DNA from 3 places in the Faecalibacterium sp. 3 genome. Region 2 is predicted to be linked to each of the others. Evidence: riboswitches for the same ligand, from Rfam matches in the RefSeq annotation. Region 2 holds a riboswitch; each other region holds the start of a gene.
The links. A riboswitch is a leader RNA that binds a small molecule or an ion and turns the genes downstream of it on or off. The one in region 2 is predicted to bind thiamine pyrophosphate.
Positions count from the first base shown of each region.

Region 1: another riboswitch for thiamine pyrophosphate. It lies ahead of ACNSPV_RS08605 (energy-coupled thiamine transporter ThiT); the one in region 2 lies ahead of thiD (bifunctional hydroxymethylpyrimidine kinase/phosphomethylpyrimidine kinase).
Region 3: another riboswitch for thiamine pyrophosphate. It lies ahead of thiW (energy coupling factor transporter S component ThiW); the one in region 2 lies ahead of thiD (bifunctional hydroxymethylpyrimidine kinase/phosphomethylpyrimidine kinase).

Region 1 covers NZ_JBLWFN010000001.1:1,813,666-1,818,306, reverse strand. The annotation lists gene ACNSPV_RS08625 (sigma-E processing peptidase SpoIIGA) at 1-770, shown strand, start outside; gene sigK (RNA polymerase sporulation sigma factor SigK) at 804-1,517, shown strand; gene sigG (RNA polymerase sporulation sigma factor SigG) at 2,188-2,961, shown strand; gene ACNSPV_RS08610 (sporulation transcriptional regulator SpoIIID) at 3,008-3,256, opposite strand; TPP riboswitch at 3,364-3,463, shown strand; gene ACNSPV_RS08605 (energy-coupled thiamine transporter ThiT) at 3,546-4,175, shown strand; tRNA gene ACNSPV_RS08600 (tRNA-Ala) at 4,436-4,511, shown strand; gene ACNSPV_RS08595 (recombinase family protein) at 4,578-4,641, opposite strand, start outside.
Region 2 covers NZ_JBLWFN010000001.1:1,931,723-1,936,363, reverse strand. The annotation lists gene ACNSPV_RS09175 (aspartate dehydrogenase domain-containing protein) at 1-743, shown strand, start outside; gene ACNSPV_RS09170 (D-isomer specific 2-hydroxyacid dehydrogenase family protein) at 759-1,655, shown strand; gene ACNSPV_RS09165 (TIGR00730 family Rossman fold protein) at 1,698-2,234, opposite strand; TPP riboswitch at 2,332-2,434, shown strand; gene thiD (bifunctional hydroxymethylpyrimidine kinase/phosphomethylpyrimidine kinase) at 2,497-3,297, shown strand; gene ACNSPV_RS09155 (TENA/THI-4 family protein) at 3,290-3,967, shown strand; gene trpA (tryptophan synthase subunit alpha) at 4,386-4,641, opposite strand, start outside.
Region 3 covers NZ_JBLWFN010000001.1:674,048-678,688, forward strand. The annotation lists gene thiE (thiamine phosphate synthase) at 147-782, opposite strand; gene thiM (hydroxyethylthiazole kinase) at 769-1,590, opposite strand; gene thiW (energy coupling factor transporter S component ThiW) at 1,606-2,121, opposite strand; TPP riboswitch at 2,406-2,514, opposite strand; gene ACNSPV_RS03145 (GH36-type glycosyl hydrolase domain-containing protein) at 2,704-4,641, opposite strand, start outside.

The sequences.
Region 1 (4,641 bases), 120 kb from region 2:
CCGGGCTGCTGTGTGCACGGCAGTGCAGCGGCCTGCGCCTGCTGGCAGGCAGTGCAGCAGCAGCGGCCTTCTCGCTTGGCATCCTGCTGCCGGAGCTGCCCGGTGCGGCGGCGGTGCTCTGCAAAGTCTTTACCTGCGGTGCCGTTGTGTCCGCTGCCTATGGTGTGCCCGGCCCGCGCGGCTTTGCCCGGCTGTGCGCGTGGTATCTGCTGCTGAACCTGCTGCTGTGCGGAGCGGTGGTGCTGCCCGGCGTGCAGAGCGCGAACCTCTGCGTGTACTTTGCCCTTTCTCCGGGGCGGCTGCTGCTGTGCTGCGGGGCCGTATCTGCCCTGTTGCGGGCGGTGCTGTTCTGCTTTGGCCGGGCAGGGCCCCGCAGCGTCGCCGCCGTTCTGGAGCTGGACAGTGCCGCCCTGCCGGTGCAGGCGCTGTGCGACACCGGCTTTTCGGTGCAGGACCCGCTGAGCGGGCGGGCCGTGGTGCTGCTGCATTACCCCTCTGTGCGCGACGGCCTGCCGCAGGCGCTACGGGCCTTTCTGGACAGCTACTTTGCCTGCGGCACGGCACCGCCGCCGGAGCTGGGGGTGCGGCTGGTGCCCTGCACCACCATTGCCGGGCACTGTGTGCTGCCTGCGGTCCCAGCCAAAGCCCTGCGCGTGGGCAGCCGCCGGGTACAGGGTTTTCTGGCTGCATTCTGCCGCCCGGAAACGCCCCCGGAGCACTGGACCGCGCTGCTTGGCAGTGAGCTGGCCGGGCAGCTGGGCATCCGCTGACGCTTATATTATAGATGTACAGGAGGAGATCTCATGTTCCATGGTATTTCTGCATTCCGGCTGTTCTGGCAGCGGCTTCTTGCACGGCTGCGATATTGCGGCGGTGCCCATTATCTGGCGGGCGCGCCCAGTCTGCCGCCGCCCCTGACCCCGGAGCAGGAAAAAGCCCTGCTGGCCCGCATGGCAGAGGGAGACGCCTGCGCCCGGGACGACCTGATCACCCACAACCTGCGGCTGGTGGTATACCTTGCCAAAAAGTACGAAAACAGCGGGGTCCCCGCCGAGGATATGATCAGCATTGGCACCATCGGGCTCATCAAGGCCGTGAACACCTTCACCCCGGAGCGCAGCATCAAGCTGGCCACCTACGCCAGCCGCTGCATCGGCAACGAGATCCTGATGTACTTACGCAAAAGCTCCAACCGCCGACAGGAGGCCAGCATCGACGAGCCGCTCAACGTGGACGGCGACGGCAACGAGCTGCTGCTCTCGGACATTCTTGGCAGCGACGAGGATCAGATCAGCCAGCGGCTGGAACAGGACGCCGAGCGTGCCATTCTGCGCCGTGCCGTGGACAGCCTGTCCCCACGGGAGCGGCAGATCATGGAGCTGCGCTTTGGCCTTGCCGACGGCGTGGAGCGCACCCAGAAGGAAGCCGCCGACGCCCTTGGCATCAGCCAGAGCTATATCTCCCGGCTGGAAAAGCGGATCATCCATACATTAAAGGCCCAGCTGGAAAGCGAATGAAGTGGAAAAACGCGAACTGCCGCCCGCCGGGCTTGACAATCCGCGCTGATTCGCATATAATAAAACTACAAAAGGCGCTGGCCCTGCAAACGGCTAGTTCCTTACCGGATTAGTCAAGAAAAGATGACCGCTCGGATTGGGACTCGAGGCGGTCATTTTTTCTTTTTGTCATCACTGTGAGAAACAGTCCATGTAATTTCAAACGTAACGTAGATCGCTCCGCCGAGAAGCGTGAGCAGAAGCACGACCTGTTCAAACGTCATGGTGCATCCCCCCTTTCCGCCCTTGGGCATCCGGGGAGAACGAGATTTTCAAGAAAAAATCGTCTTTAGCCGGCACCCAAGTACCGGTAAGGAGCAGCTGCAACGGAGCCGACCGCCGCCTATGGCGGAAACAGGGAGGCGAGGTTGGGGCCGCGGCCAGCAAGACGCGAGTGCCGCTCAAGACACGAAGCGGATGCTGGGTGCCGCAACCCGTTCTGCTTTTGTGGGCACAGCGCCTGATGGCGGCGTTGCCGCCGCAAATACAGCATATCATAGATCCGCACAAAAAACAATATTTTGCCGCGCTTTCCTGCCAAACGGGAAAGCGCACAGTTTTTTCCACGCATACGATGCCGCTGCACATCCCATACTCCCGGTGAGAACAAAAACAGACCGGGGGCGTTTGGATGTACAACAAAGTGGAGCTGTGCGGCATGAACACGGCCCAGCTGCCTGTGCTGACCGAGGCCGAAAAGCGGGAGCTTCTGGCCCGGGTGCGCACCGGCGATGCCGCCGCGCGGGAGCGGATGGTGGAGGGCAATCTGCGGCTGGTGCTCAGCGTGGTGCAGCGGTTCGCCCAGCGCGGCGAAAATCTGGACGACCTGTTTCAGGTGGGGTGCATCGGGCTCATCAAAGCCATCGATCATTTCGACCCCGCCCAGCCGGTGCGCTTCTCCACCTACGGCGTGCCCATGATCATTGGCGAGATCCGGCGCTTTCTGCGGGATAACAACGCCCTGCGGGTGAGCCGCAGCCTGCGGGATACCGCTTACCGGGCCATGCAGAGCCGCGAGACGCTGGAAAAGCAGCTTGGCCGCGAGCCGACCATGGACGAGATCGCGCAGAGTGCCGGGCTCACCCGCCGGGAAGTAACGGCGGCGCTGGAATCGGTGGTGGAGCCCATCAGTCTGGATGAGCCGGTGTACACCGACGGCGGCGATGCCATGTACGTGATCGATCAGGTGCGGGACCCGGATGGCGAGGACAGCTGGATCAGCGGGCTGCAGTTTCGCCAGACGGTGGCCGGGCTGACCCCGCGGGAGAAAAAGATCATGGAGCTGCGCTACCTGCAGGGCAAGACCCAGATGGAGGTGGCGCAGGAGATCGGCATCAGTCAGGCACAGGTCAGTCGGTTGGAAAAGGGCGCACTGAGCCAGTTCCACCCCCAGAACCAGCAGTAAAACAGGCGGCACGCTTCCGGAATAAAAACGGAAAGCGCGCCGTCTCTCATTTGCGGCTGTATTTGCGCCGGGTAGCTGCGCCGCCGCGCAGATGCCGCTCGGCTTTGTTGCGGGCCAGCACAGCCCGCACCTGCCGGAACAGCTCCGGCTGCAGCGTCCGCAGCCGCACGGCCACGTCCTTGTGCACCGTGGATTTGCTGCACCCGAACACCGCAGCCGCCGCCCGCACGGTGGTGCGATGGGCCGCAATGTACTCGCCCAGCTGTATTGCTCTCTGCTCAGGGTCTCCCTTCATGCCCGGATCCCTCCTGCTGTATTATGGTACAGCCTATGCGCCTGACGGGGCAGATATGTGCCGCCGGGGCTTGACTTCTGCACCAGATGCGCTATACTTTTATACGGACATAAAAACAGGGGTGCCGAAAGGCTGAGATCCGCATTGTGCGGAGTACCCTTTTACCAGACCGGACAATGCCGGCGTGGGAGTTTGCAGAACTGTCCGTTCTTTCACAAACCCCGTGCGCCTGCTGAAAAGCGGGCGTATTTTGTTTTTGTGTACTATCGTTCTGAGAAGAGGAATCCTTATGACCAAAACCTATTCCAAGACCCGCATTCTGGTGGAGGGTGCACTGATAATCGCGCTGTCCACCGTTTTGAGCATGATCCAGATCCCGCTCATGCCCCACGGCGGTTCCATCACCCTGTTCAGCATGGTGCCCATTCTGGTAATGAGCTACCGCCACGGCGCAAAGTGGGGCGTCATGACCGCTTTCGTCAACAGCCTGATCCAGCTTGTGCAGGGCCTTGGCAATCTGGCATACTGCCAGACCCTCACGGCGCAGGTGGGCTGCGTGCTGCTGGACTACCTTCTGGCTTTCACGGTACTGGGCTTCGCCTGCCTGATCGCAAAGCCTTTCCGCAGCCGTACCGTGGGTGTCGGTGTCAGTGCCTTTGTGGTGTGCCTGCTGCGCTTCCTGTGCAGCTTTCTGTCCGGTTACATCGTCTGGAAGGACTACGACTACGCTTTCAGCTGGATGACTGAGATCGGCTTCCCCGGGATCTCCAGCATGAGCGTGGACGGTCTGTGCTGGCTGTACAGCGCCTTGTACAACGCCACTTACATGCTGCCCGAAGCCATCCTGACCACCGTCCTTGTGGTGATCCTGATCCGTGTCGCACCCCAGATCTTCGACCGGCAGAACGCAAGAGCGTAAGTTTTTTCGCAGTCATTTTTCCCGCCGGGAAGGGCATTCCCCCGGCGGGAATTTTTTTGCGAAAAATCCAGAAAAGCTGTTGACAATCCGGCAAAGCGCTGGTATAATTACTCCTGTCGTCAGGCACGGCACGAACATCTGGGGGATTAGCTCAGCTGGGAGCCCAAGCAGTGTGCTCACGCACCCCCACAACTGAACTTCATAAAGCATTTCTTGTTTGAGCATCTCTTTTCCAGAGGCTTCCACTTCTGGAAAATTATGGGGGATTAGCTCAGCTGGGAGAGCGCTTGCATGGCATGCAAGAGGTCACCGGTTCGATCCCGGTATTCTCCACCATTGGCTCAAATGAGAGTTACAGACACCGTTGATTTCAAATCGAAGTCAACGGTGTTTTTGTGTTTGTCAGCAAGCAAGTTCATCGCTATTCTCCAAATACTGTGCAAGATCAAAGTTGAAGTCCACATGG
Region 2 (4,641 bases):
CATGGAAGAACGGTCTGCTGCCGGACTATGAGCTGGTGGGCGTGACCAGCCGCACCCGTGCTTCGGCAGAAAAGACTGCCGAAACGGTGGGCTGTGCCGTGTGTGACGATGTGGACGCCCTGCTGGCGCTGGAGCCGGAGTACATCGTGGAGACCGCTTCGGTGGAGGCTGTGCGCGCCATGGCTGTGCCTGTGCTGAAAAAGGGCGTGAATCTGGTCATCATTTCCATTGGCGCGTTTGCAGACCTTGCCTTTTATGAGCAGGTCAAGGCCGCTGCCGCAGAGGGTGATGCCAAGGTGCATCTTGCAAGCGGTGCCATCGGCGGCTTTGATGTACTGCAGACCGTCACCCTGATGGCTCAGGCCCAGCAGCTGGCCGAGACCGCAGGCATCGAGACCCACACCGGCGCAAGAGGCTTCCGCAACACGCCCGTATGGGAGGAGCACCTGCTCACCGATACGGAAAAGACCACCGTGTTCACAGGCAATGCCAAGCAGGCCATTGCCACCTTCCCGCGCCGGGTCAACGTAGCCGTGGCCACCTCTCTGGCCACCACCGGCCCGGAGATCACCAGCGTGACCATGCATTCCGTCCCCGGCTGGGTGGGTGACGATCACCGCATCACTGCCGAGATCGAGGGTGTGAAGGCTGTGGTGGACATCTGCTCTTCCACCAGCGCCATTGCTGGCTGGAGTGTGGTTTCCCTGCTGCGCAATCTCGCTTCCCCTGTGTGCTTCTATTAAAAGGAGGATCTGCACATGTTCCATAAACTGGTAGCCATTGAGCCGGTCAGCCTGATCCCCTCTGCCGAGCAGGAACTGCATCAGTATGCAGAAGAGGTGACCCTGTACCGCGATATCCCGGCGGACGATGACGAGATCGTGCGGCGTGTCGGGGATGCCGATGCCGTGCTTCTGAGCTATACCTCCCGCATGGGCAAAAGCGTGATCGAGCGCTGCCCGAATATCCGTTACATCGGCATGTGCTGCAGTCTGTATTCGGAAGAGAGCGCCAACGTAGATATCGCCTATGCCCGCACCCGCGGCATCAAAGTGCTGGGCATCCGGGACTACGGCGACCGCGGCGTTGTGGAGTACGTTCTGCACGAGCTCATCGGCATCCTGCACGGTTTTGGAATGCCCATGCTGCGGGACGAGCCGGTGGAGATCACCGGGCTGAAGGTCGGCATCGTCGGGCTGGGTGTGTCCGGCAAAATGATTGCCGATGCTCTGCAGTTCATGGGTGCCGACATTGCCTATTACAGCCGCACCCGCAAGCCCGATGCCGAAGCCTCCGGCATGGCCTACAAGCCGCTGGCACAGCTGCTGACCGAGAGCGAGGTGGTGTTCACCTGCCTGAACAAAAATGTCCTGCTGCTGGGCAAGGACGAATTTGCGCAGCTGGGCGAGGGAAAGGTGCTGTTCAACACCTCCATCGGCCCGGGCTTTGACTCGGCCGCACTGGAAGATTGGCTCACTCTGCCAGGCACCCATTTCTTCTGCGATACCCGCGCCGCTGCAGGCCCGGTGAGCGAGGGCTTTTTTGAACGCGAGAACGTACACTGCGCCAATGTTTCCGCCGGGCGCACCAAGCAGGCCTTTGTGCTGCTGAGCCAGAAGGTCCTTGCGAATCTCCGCACTGCTCTGGGAGAATGATATAAAAAGGGAACGCTTCCCGGCCGTGAGAAGCGTTCCCTTTTAGGCTTTATTCAAAATTGTTGCGATCTCTTCCAGATTCGCTGCAAATCGGATGCCCTGCTGGCGCTGCGGCGTGGAAAGGCCCTTCTCGATCATTTTGTCCAGCAGTGCTTTCAGGCTGTCGTAGTAGCCGTTCAGATCATAAAGGATGCAGGGCGCATCCAGCTGACCCAGCGAGACCCGGGACATCACTTCTGCAATTTCTTCCAGCGTGCCTGTGCCGCCGGGAAATGCGATAAAGGCATCCCCCAGCTCGATCATCTTCGTCTTGCGCTCAGCCATATCTCTGGTAACGATCAATTCGGTCAGGCCGTCATGCTGCAGCTCCTGCTGAATAAAAAACTGCGGCTCCACACCGGTCACGGTGCCGCCCGCATCCAGTGCGCTCTGCGCCAGCAGGCCCATCAGACCGCTGCGGGAGCCACCGTATACAAGGTGATGCCCGTTTGCGCCGATCCAGCTGCCCAGCTCCCGGACAGCCGCTGCCAATGCCGGATCGCTGCCTTCATTTGCCCCAAGATAGACTGTAATGTTCATGGTGTTTCCCCTTTTTGTTTTTTCTCATTTTACCACGTTCGCTACGCTTTGCAAGGCCCGGCACTACTTGCAAATAAAGCTGCACTGTGGTATGCTTGTGCACAGAAAAGGGAGCTTGCAAAAGCAGGCTGAGAGTGGGCTGTCTGCCCAGACCTGTGACCTGATTTGGATAATGCCAACGTAGGGAGATACCACTGCTTCAGCATGCGGAAGTGTCTCCCTGTGGGCATTTCCGCATTTTGATGCAAAGGAAGTTATTGCTATGAAAACCGCATTGACCATTGCCGGCAGCGATTCCAGCGGCGGCGCCGGCATTCAGGCCGATATCAAGACCATGACCGCCAACGGCGTGTATGCCATGAGCGCCATCACCGCCCTGACCGCCCAGAACACCACCGGTGTTATCGGCATTTTTGAAGCCACCCCGGAATTTCTGGCGCAGGAGATCGACTCCATTTTCACCGACATCTACCCGGACGCCGTCAAGATCGGCATGGTGTCCTCGGCTGAGCTGATCGGGGTAATTGCCGAAAAGCTGCGCAGCTATGATGCAAAGCACATCGTGGTGGATCCCGTGATGGTAGCCACTTCCGGTTCCAAGCTGCTGCGGGATGACGCCGTGCAGGCACTGACCGAAAAGCTGCTGCCCATGGCAGAGGTCGTCACCCCCAATATCCCGGAGGCCGAGATCCTCTCCGGCATGAAGATCACCGACGCGGCAGGCATGGAAGCTGCCGCACAGCGCATCAGTGAAAAATATCACTGCGCCGTGCTGTGCAAGGGCGGCCACCAGATCAATGACGCCGACGACCTGCTGTGGCGGAACGGCTGCGGCAAGTGGTTCCGGGGCAGACGCATTGACAACCCCAATACGCACGGCACCGGCTGCACCCTTTCCAGCGCCATTGCATCCAATCTGGCAAAGGGCTATGATCTGGATGCTTCTGTGGAGCGGGCAAAAGCCTATATTTCCGGCTGTCTTTCTGCCATGCTGGATCTGGGCCATGGCTCCGGCCCCATGAACCACATGTTTGCACTGAAGGGAGAATTTGTTGGTGAGTGAGCAGTCTTTTGTGCAGCAGCTGGTACAGGAAAGTCTGCCCGTGTGGGAGCAGTGCCTGCATTCGGAATTTCTGGAAAGACTTGCGGACGGCACGCTGGACGAAGCTTGCTTTAAGGGCTACATTGTAGAGGACAGCCTTTACCTGCGGGAATATGCCAAGGTGTTCGCATGGGGCATGACCAAGGCGGCAGATATGCAGACCATCCGCACCTACTATTCCCTGCTGTCCTTCGTAAACGAGAGTGAGGACGCCGAACGCCTGCGCTGCCTGAGGCAGTTCGGGCTGACCGATAAGGGCATCCAGAGCCTGCCGCTGCGGCCGGAGAACCGCGCCTATGTGGACTACATGATCGACACCGCCAGAAAAAGCGAGGGCGCAGCCGAGTGCATGATGGCCTGCCTGCCCTGCATGCTGAGCTACAGCTGGATCTTCCAGAAGCTGCTGAAAGAGCATCCCGCTGTGCAGGATGCCCCCTATGGTGCGCTGGTGGCAGACTATGCAGGCAGGGACTACGAGGAAGCCTGCCGCGACTGGGCTGCATTTGCAGAAAAGACCTGTGAGGGCCTGAGCCCGGAGCGTCTTGCCCGCTGCCGCGAGATCTTCCATGCCTGCTCTGTGTATGAGCTGGATTTCTGGGCCATGGCGGCTTTGCCCCGCAGCGACCTGTAATGATTCTGAGCATAAAAATGCACCCGGCGTGTGGGCAGGACCACAGCAGCCGGGTGCATTTTCTTTTGCGCAGTCAGGCAGACATTAAAAGTCCGACTTCTCGTGATTTTTTGCAAAAGTTGTCCGTGGTGCAAACCACTGCGGGCTTTTTGTTTTTCTGGGAAAGTGTTAAGAAATTAGAGGAGGCATTTCTTATGAAAGCATGCTCTCCGCTTCGCTCTGAGCATAAGCAGAGGAATTTATAATTTTATTTGTGGTCTGGAAACAACCGCAGTTGTTTCCAGACCACTTTTTTCACGAGAAAGGCCGTTCCGTTCAATGCATTTTGAGCTCCAAAATTTACAGCAAAAAGCGAAGAGGAAATGACCCTCAGTCATTTCCTCTTCGCAAACGGTAAAGTTATATTCTATGAATATTCTTACCCTCTTACGGCATCCTTCATGCGCTTGACATAGGCACCGATCTGCTCCGGGGCATCCTTGCCGTACTGATCCAGCAGCTTGATGACGGCGGAACCCACGATCGCACCATCGGCGATGCCCGCCATCTTTGCCGCCTGCTCCGGTGTGGAGATGCCAAAGCCGATGGCACAGGGCACTGCGGTGTTTTCCCGCACCACCTTCACGATGGACGCAAGGTCGGTCCGGATCTCGCTGCGGGTACCGGTGACACCC
Region 3 (4,641 bases), 1.3 Mb from region 2:
AGGGCGGCAGGCAAGTAGCCGTCATTCAGAAAAAGCAGAACGTTCTGGATGCCGGCACCTGCGCAAAATACGCTTTTCATATTGGTTTTCTCCATGAATTTTATAACGCGGCCCAAGGTGGTGCCCCCGGTTTGCCGCGGGATCGGTCAGATGATCTGCTCGGAAAGCGCCTTCAGCTCCCGGCACTCGGTCTCGATGTCATCTGCTGCAAAGATGGCGCTCACAAGGGCCACACCGTCCACGCCGGTGCCCTTGAGCTGCAGGATGTTCTCCTTGTGGATGCCGCCGATGGCCACCACCGGGATGTCCACGGCGTCACAGATGGCCTTCAGGGTCTCGTGGGGCAGAACGTCCACATCGGTCTTGGTATGAGTGGCAAAGGCCGCACCCACACCAAGGCAGTCTGCGCCGTGCTTCACAGCTTCCTGCGCTTCCTCCACGCTGTGGACGGAAACGCCGATCATCATTCCCTCGCCCACACGGGCGCGCACCTGCGCTGCGGCCATATCCTCCTGCCCCACATGCACGCCCTCGGCGTGGCAGCGGATGGCAATGTCCACGTTGTCGTTCACAAAGAACGGCACGCCGTAGCGCTGGCACAGAGCATGGATCTCCACAGCCTCTTTCAGAAAAGCTTCGTCGTCCAGCTCTTTTTCACGCAGCTGCACACAGGTGACACCGCCCTTCAGGGCGCTTTCCACCTGCTCATAGAGGGACTGTTTTCCCACCCATGCGCGGTCGGTGACGGCATACAGAAGCATGTTCTGCTTATCGCACTTCATAGTTTGCTCCTTCTTCCAGCTGTTCCGGGGTCATATTGTAAATGGCATCGATGATGTAGCTGCGGTAGGTGGCGTTGCCGTCCTGCGGGGTGAGCCGCTTGTGGGCGATCTCGCCTGCAAGGCCCATGGCGCACACTGCAGCTGCAGCAGCTTCCAGCGGATGGCCGGGGTTGGCGGTAACGAAAGCCGCCGTGAGGGCCGAGAGCTGGCATCCGGTGCCGGTGATGCTGCTCATCATGGGATTGCCGTTGCGGATGACATAGGCTTTTTGCGCATCGGCCACGATGTCGATGGCACCGGTGATGGCAATGACGGCACCGGTCTGAGCCGCAAACTTTTTGGCAAAGGCCACGGCAGAATCCAGATTTTCCTCAGTGACTTTATCAGCCACATCGGCATCCACGCCCTTGGTTGTGCCCGCGCCGGAGGCCAGCGTTTTGATCTCCGAGATATTACCGCGGATCACCGCGAACTTCACATCCCGGAGCAGGCGGTAGGCCGTATCGGTGCGCAGGCGGGATGCACCCGCACCCACCGGGTCCAGCACCACAGGATGGCCCAGCGCGTTAGCCTTTTTGCCCGCCAGCAGCATGCTGGTGATGGTGCGGCTGTTCAGGGTGCCGATGTTGATGTTCAGTCCGCCGCAGATGGTGGTGATGTCCTCCACCTCGGCAGCATCGTCAGCCATGATGGGCGAAGCACCGCAGGCCAGCACCATGTTGGCGCAGTCGTTCACGGTGACGTAGTTGGTAATGTTATGGATGAGCGGGCAGGTGCGGCGCAGGTTCTCGAATTCTGTTTTGAACATTCGGGTGCCCCTCCGTCAGGAAAGACTGTTCTGCATGGAGCGCAGTGCGCCGGAGCGCTGCAGGCTGTACACCAGCACGCCCGCAATGATGGAACCCACGGCAGTGGAGATGAGGAAAGGCACGATGTAGGCATAAAACGCGATATCACCGGCGCTCTTGCCCATGAGGAAGATGGCCACCGGGTAGGCGCACAGACCGCCCAGAATGCTGGTACCGAACACCTCGCCCACCATGGTGGCAAAGATGTTCTTCGTCTTAGCGTACACAAGGCCGCACAGCAAAGCACCGAACATGCTGCCGGGGAAGGCCATCAGGCTGCCCAGACCCAGCAGGTTGCGCAGCAGGGAGGCCACAAAGGCCACGCCCAGGCCCCACCACGGGCCAAGCAGCACGGCGCAGGTCACGTTGACCATGTGCTGGATGGGTGCGCATTTGCTGCCAAACATGGGGAAGCTGAACACGCTGCCCACCACGCACAAAGCACACAGCATACCGGCCAGCGCCAGCTTTTTCACAGAGATATTTTTCATAAGGCAAGGCTCCTTTCTCCTGCGGGAGCAGCAAAACCGTACAGCGCCCCCGCAAACAGCCCGTACCGGATGGCACAGGCAAGATCTACAAGCGGTCGAGACTTTCTGGTCTCCTCTCACGCCGGAACACGGCTTCCCATCGCTGACGATTCACGGCACTCAGGGCGCTCCCCCTCAGTCCGCTGCGGCACTCCCCCGCAGAAAGGTACAAGGCATCCTCCTCAAAACAGTAAAATAAGCTACAACAAAAAACAGGAGACCCCCTTCTGCGGGGCCTCCTGCAAAAAATCATATGGATGACTTCCTACGGCGGCATTATCCGCATCAGGTAAAAGGGTCGAAGTTCGGATACTTCCTCTCAGCCCGCTGTCACGAGCTCCCCTGTATTTGATTGTGACTGTATTCTACACCCTTTGCACCAAAATTGCAAGAGGGAGGGGAATGATCGTGAACGCAGAGCGCATTTTTGATCGTTATGCCGCCGGATAGTTCACGCCTTTACAGACCAAACCCGCCGTGCAGGGGTCTGCGCAGCGGATCTGGCTATGAGGAGATTATTATGAAAAAGCAGAGAAAGTCGGTTTAGCCCATGGTCACCCGCACCTGCACTGTAGTCCCGGCAGCAGCCAGCGGCAGCACATTGCCCGCAAGGGCTTTGCCGTCCACCGTGATGCTCTGCACACCGTGCTGCACGGCGGCGGTGTTGTCCACTGCAATGTGATACACTGCGCCCCGGTAGCGGCGGGTGACGGTGTAGCCGGTCAGGGTGTGGGGGATGCAGGGGTCTACCCGCAGGCCGTCCAGCGTGGGCTGGATGCCCAGAATGTACTGGCTCACATTGACGAAAGTCCATGCGGCCGTGCCGGTCAGCCAGCTGTTTTTCGCCTCGCCGAAGGTGGGTGCATCCCTGCCCGCCACCATCTGGCTGTAGACGTAGGGTTCGGTGCGGTGGATCTCGGAAATATCCTCGATGTAGGCCGGGCAGGTCTTGCGATACACCTCAAAGGCCCGGTCTCCATGGCCCAGCATGGTTTCGGCGCAGCTGATCCACGGATTGTTGTGGCAGAAGATGCCTGCGTTCTCCTTGTATCCCGGCGGATAGCTGGAAATTTCGCCCAGATTCAGCTGGTAGCTGGTGTAGGCGGGCTGGTGCAGCACCACGCCGTATGGGGTGTCCAGCCGCTCCTCCACGCTCCGGAGCGCCTGCGCGGCCTGCCCGGTCTCCCTGCCGATGCCTGCCATGACGCACATGCCCTGCGGCTCAATGAAGATCTGTCCCTCGGTGCATTCCCTGCTGCCCACAGGGTTGCCGAAAGCATCGTAGGCGCGCCGGAACCATGCGCCGTCCCAGCCTGCGGTCAGGGCCGCCTGCTCCACGGCGTCGATGCTCCGGCGGGCAGCTGCGGCCTCATCGGCAAGCTGCAGGCGGTCGCACAGCTCTGCATACTCGCGCCCGTACTTGACGAACATGCCCGCAATGAACACGCTCTCGGCCACCGGGCCCTCGCTGGGACCGGTGATCTGGAAGCTCTCGCCCGGGTGCTCCGAGAAGCAGTTCAGGTTCAGGCAGTCGTTCCAGTCCGCACGGCCAATGAGCGGCAGGCCGTGGGGGCCAAGATGGGTGCAGGTAAAGCGAAAGCTGCGGCGCAGGTGCTCCATAAGCGGCTGTGCCTTGCGCTCGTCGTTCTCAAAGGCCACCTGTTCTTCCAGAATGGGCCAGTCGCCTGTCTCCCGCAGATAGGCGGCGGTGGCAGCAATGAGCCACAGCGGGTCATCGTTGAAGCCGGTGCCCACATCCCGGTTGCCCTTTTTGGTCAGGGGCTGATACTGATGGTAGGCGCTGCCGTCCTCGAACTGGGTGGCGGCAATGTCCAGAATGCGCTCCCGCGCCCGGGCGGGGACGATGTGCACAAAGCCAAGCAGGTCCTGACAGCTGTCCCGGAAGCCCATGCCGCGGCCGGTGCCGCTCTCGTAGTAGCTGGCCGAGCGGCTCATGTTGAAGGTGACCATGCACTGGTACTGATGCCAGAGGTTCACCATGCGGTCCAGCTTTTCCTCGCCGGACTGCAGCCGGTAGCCGGACAGCAGGCTCTCCCAGTGGTCGGCCAGCGCGGCGCGGGCAGCATCCACCTGTGCATCGTCGGCGTAGCGGGCCATCATGGCGTGGGCGCGGGTCTTATTGATGACGCCGGGGGCGGTGAACTTTTCCTCCTGCGGGTTCTCGATGTAGCCCAGACCGAAGAGGATCTTCTTTTCCTCCCCGGGGGCAAGGGTGACATGGATGTGCAGCGCACCCACCGGTGCCCAGCCGTGGGCGATGCTGCCGCTGCAGTGTCCGGCACGGACGGCCTGCGGGTCTGCCGGGCCGCCGTACACGCCGCAAAAAGCATCCCGGGCGGTGTCAAAGCTGGTGACGGGGGTGTTGGACCAGAACACCGCGTAGTGGTCGCGGCGCTCCCGGTACTCGGTCTTGTGGTAGATGGCACACGGCTCCACCTCCACCTCGCCGGTGGAGAAGTT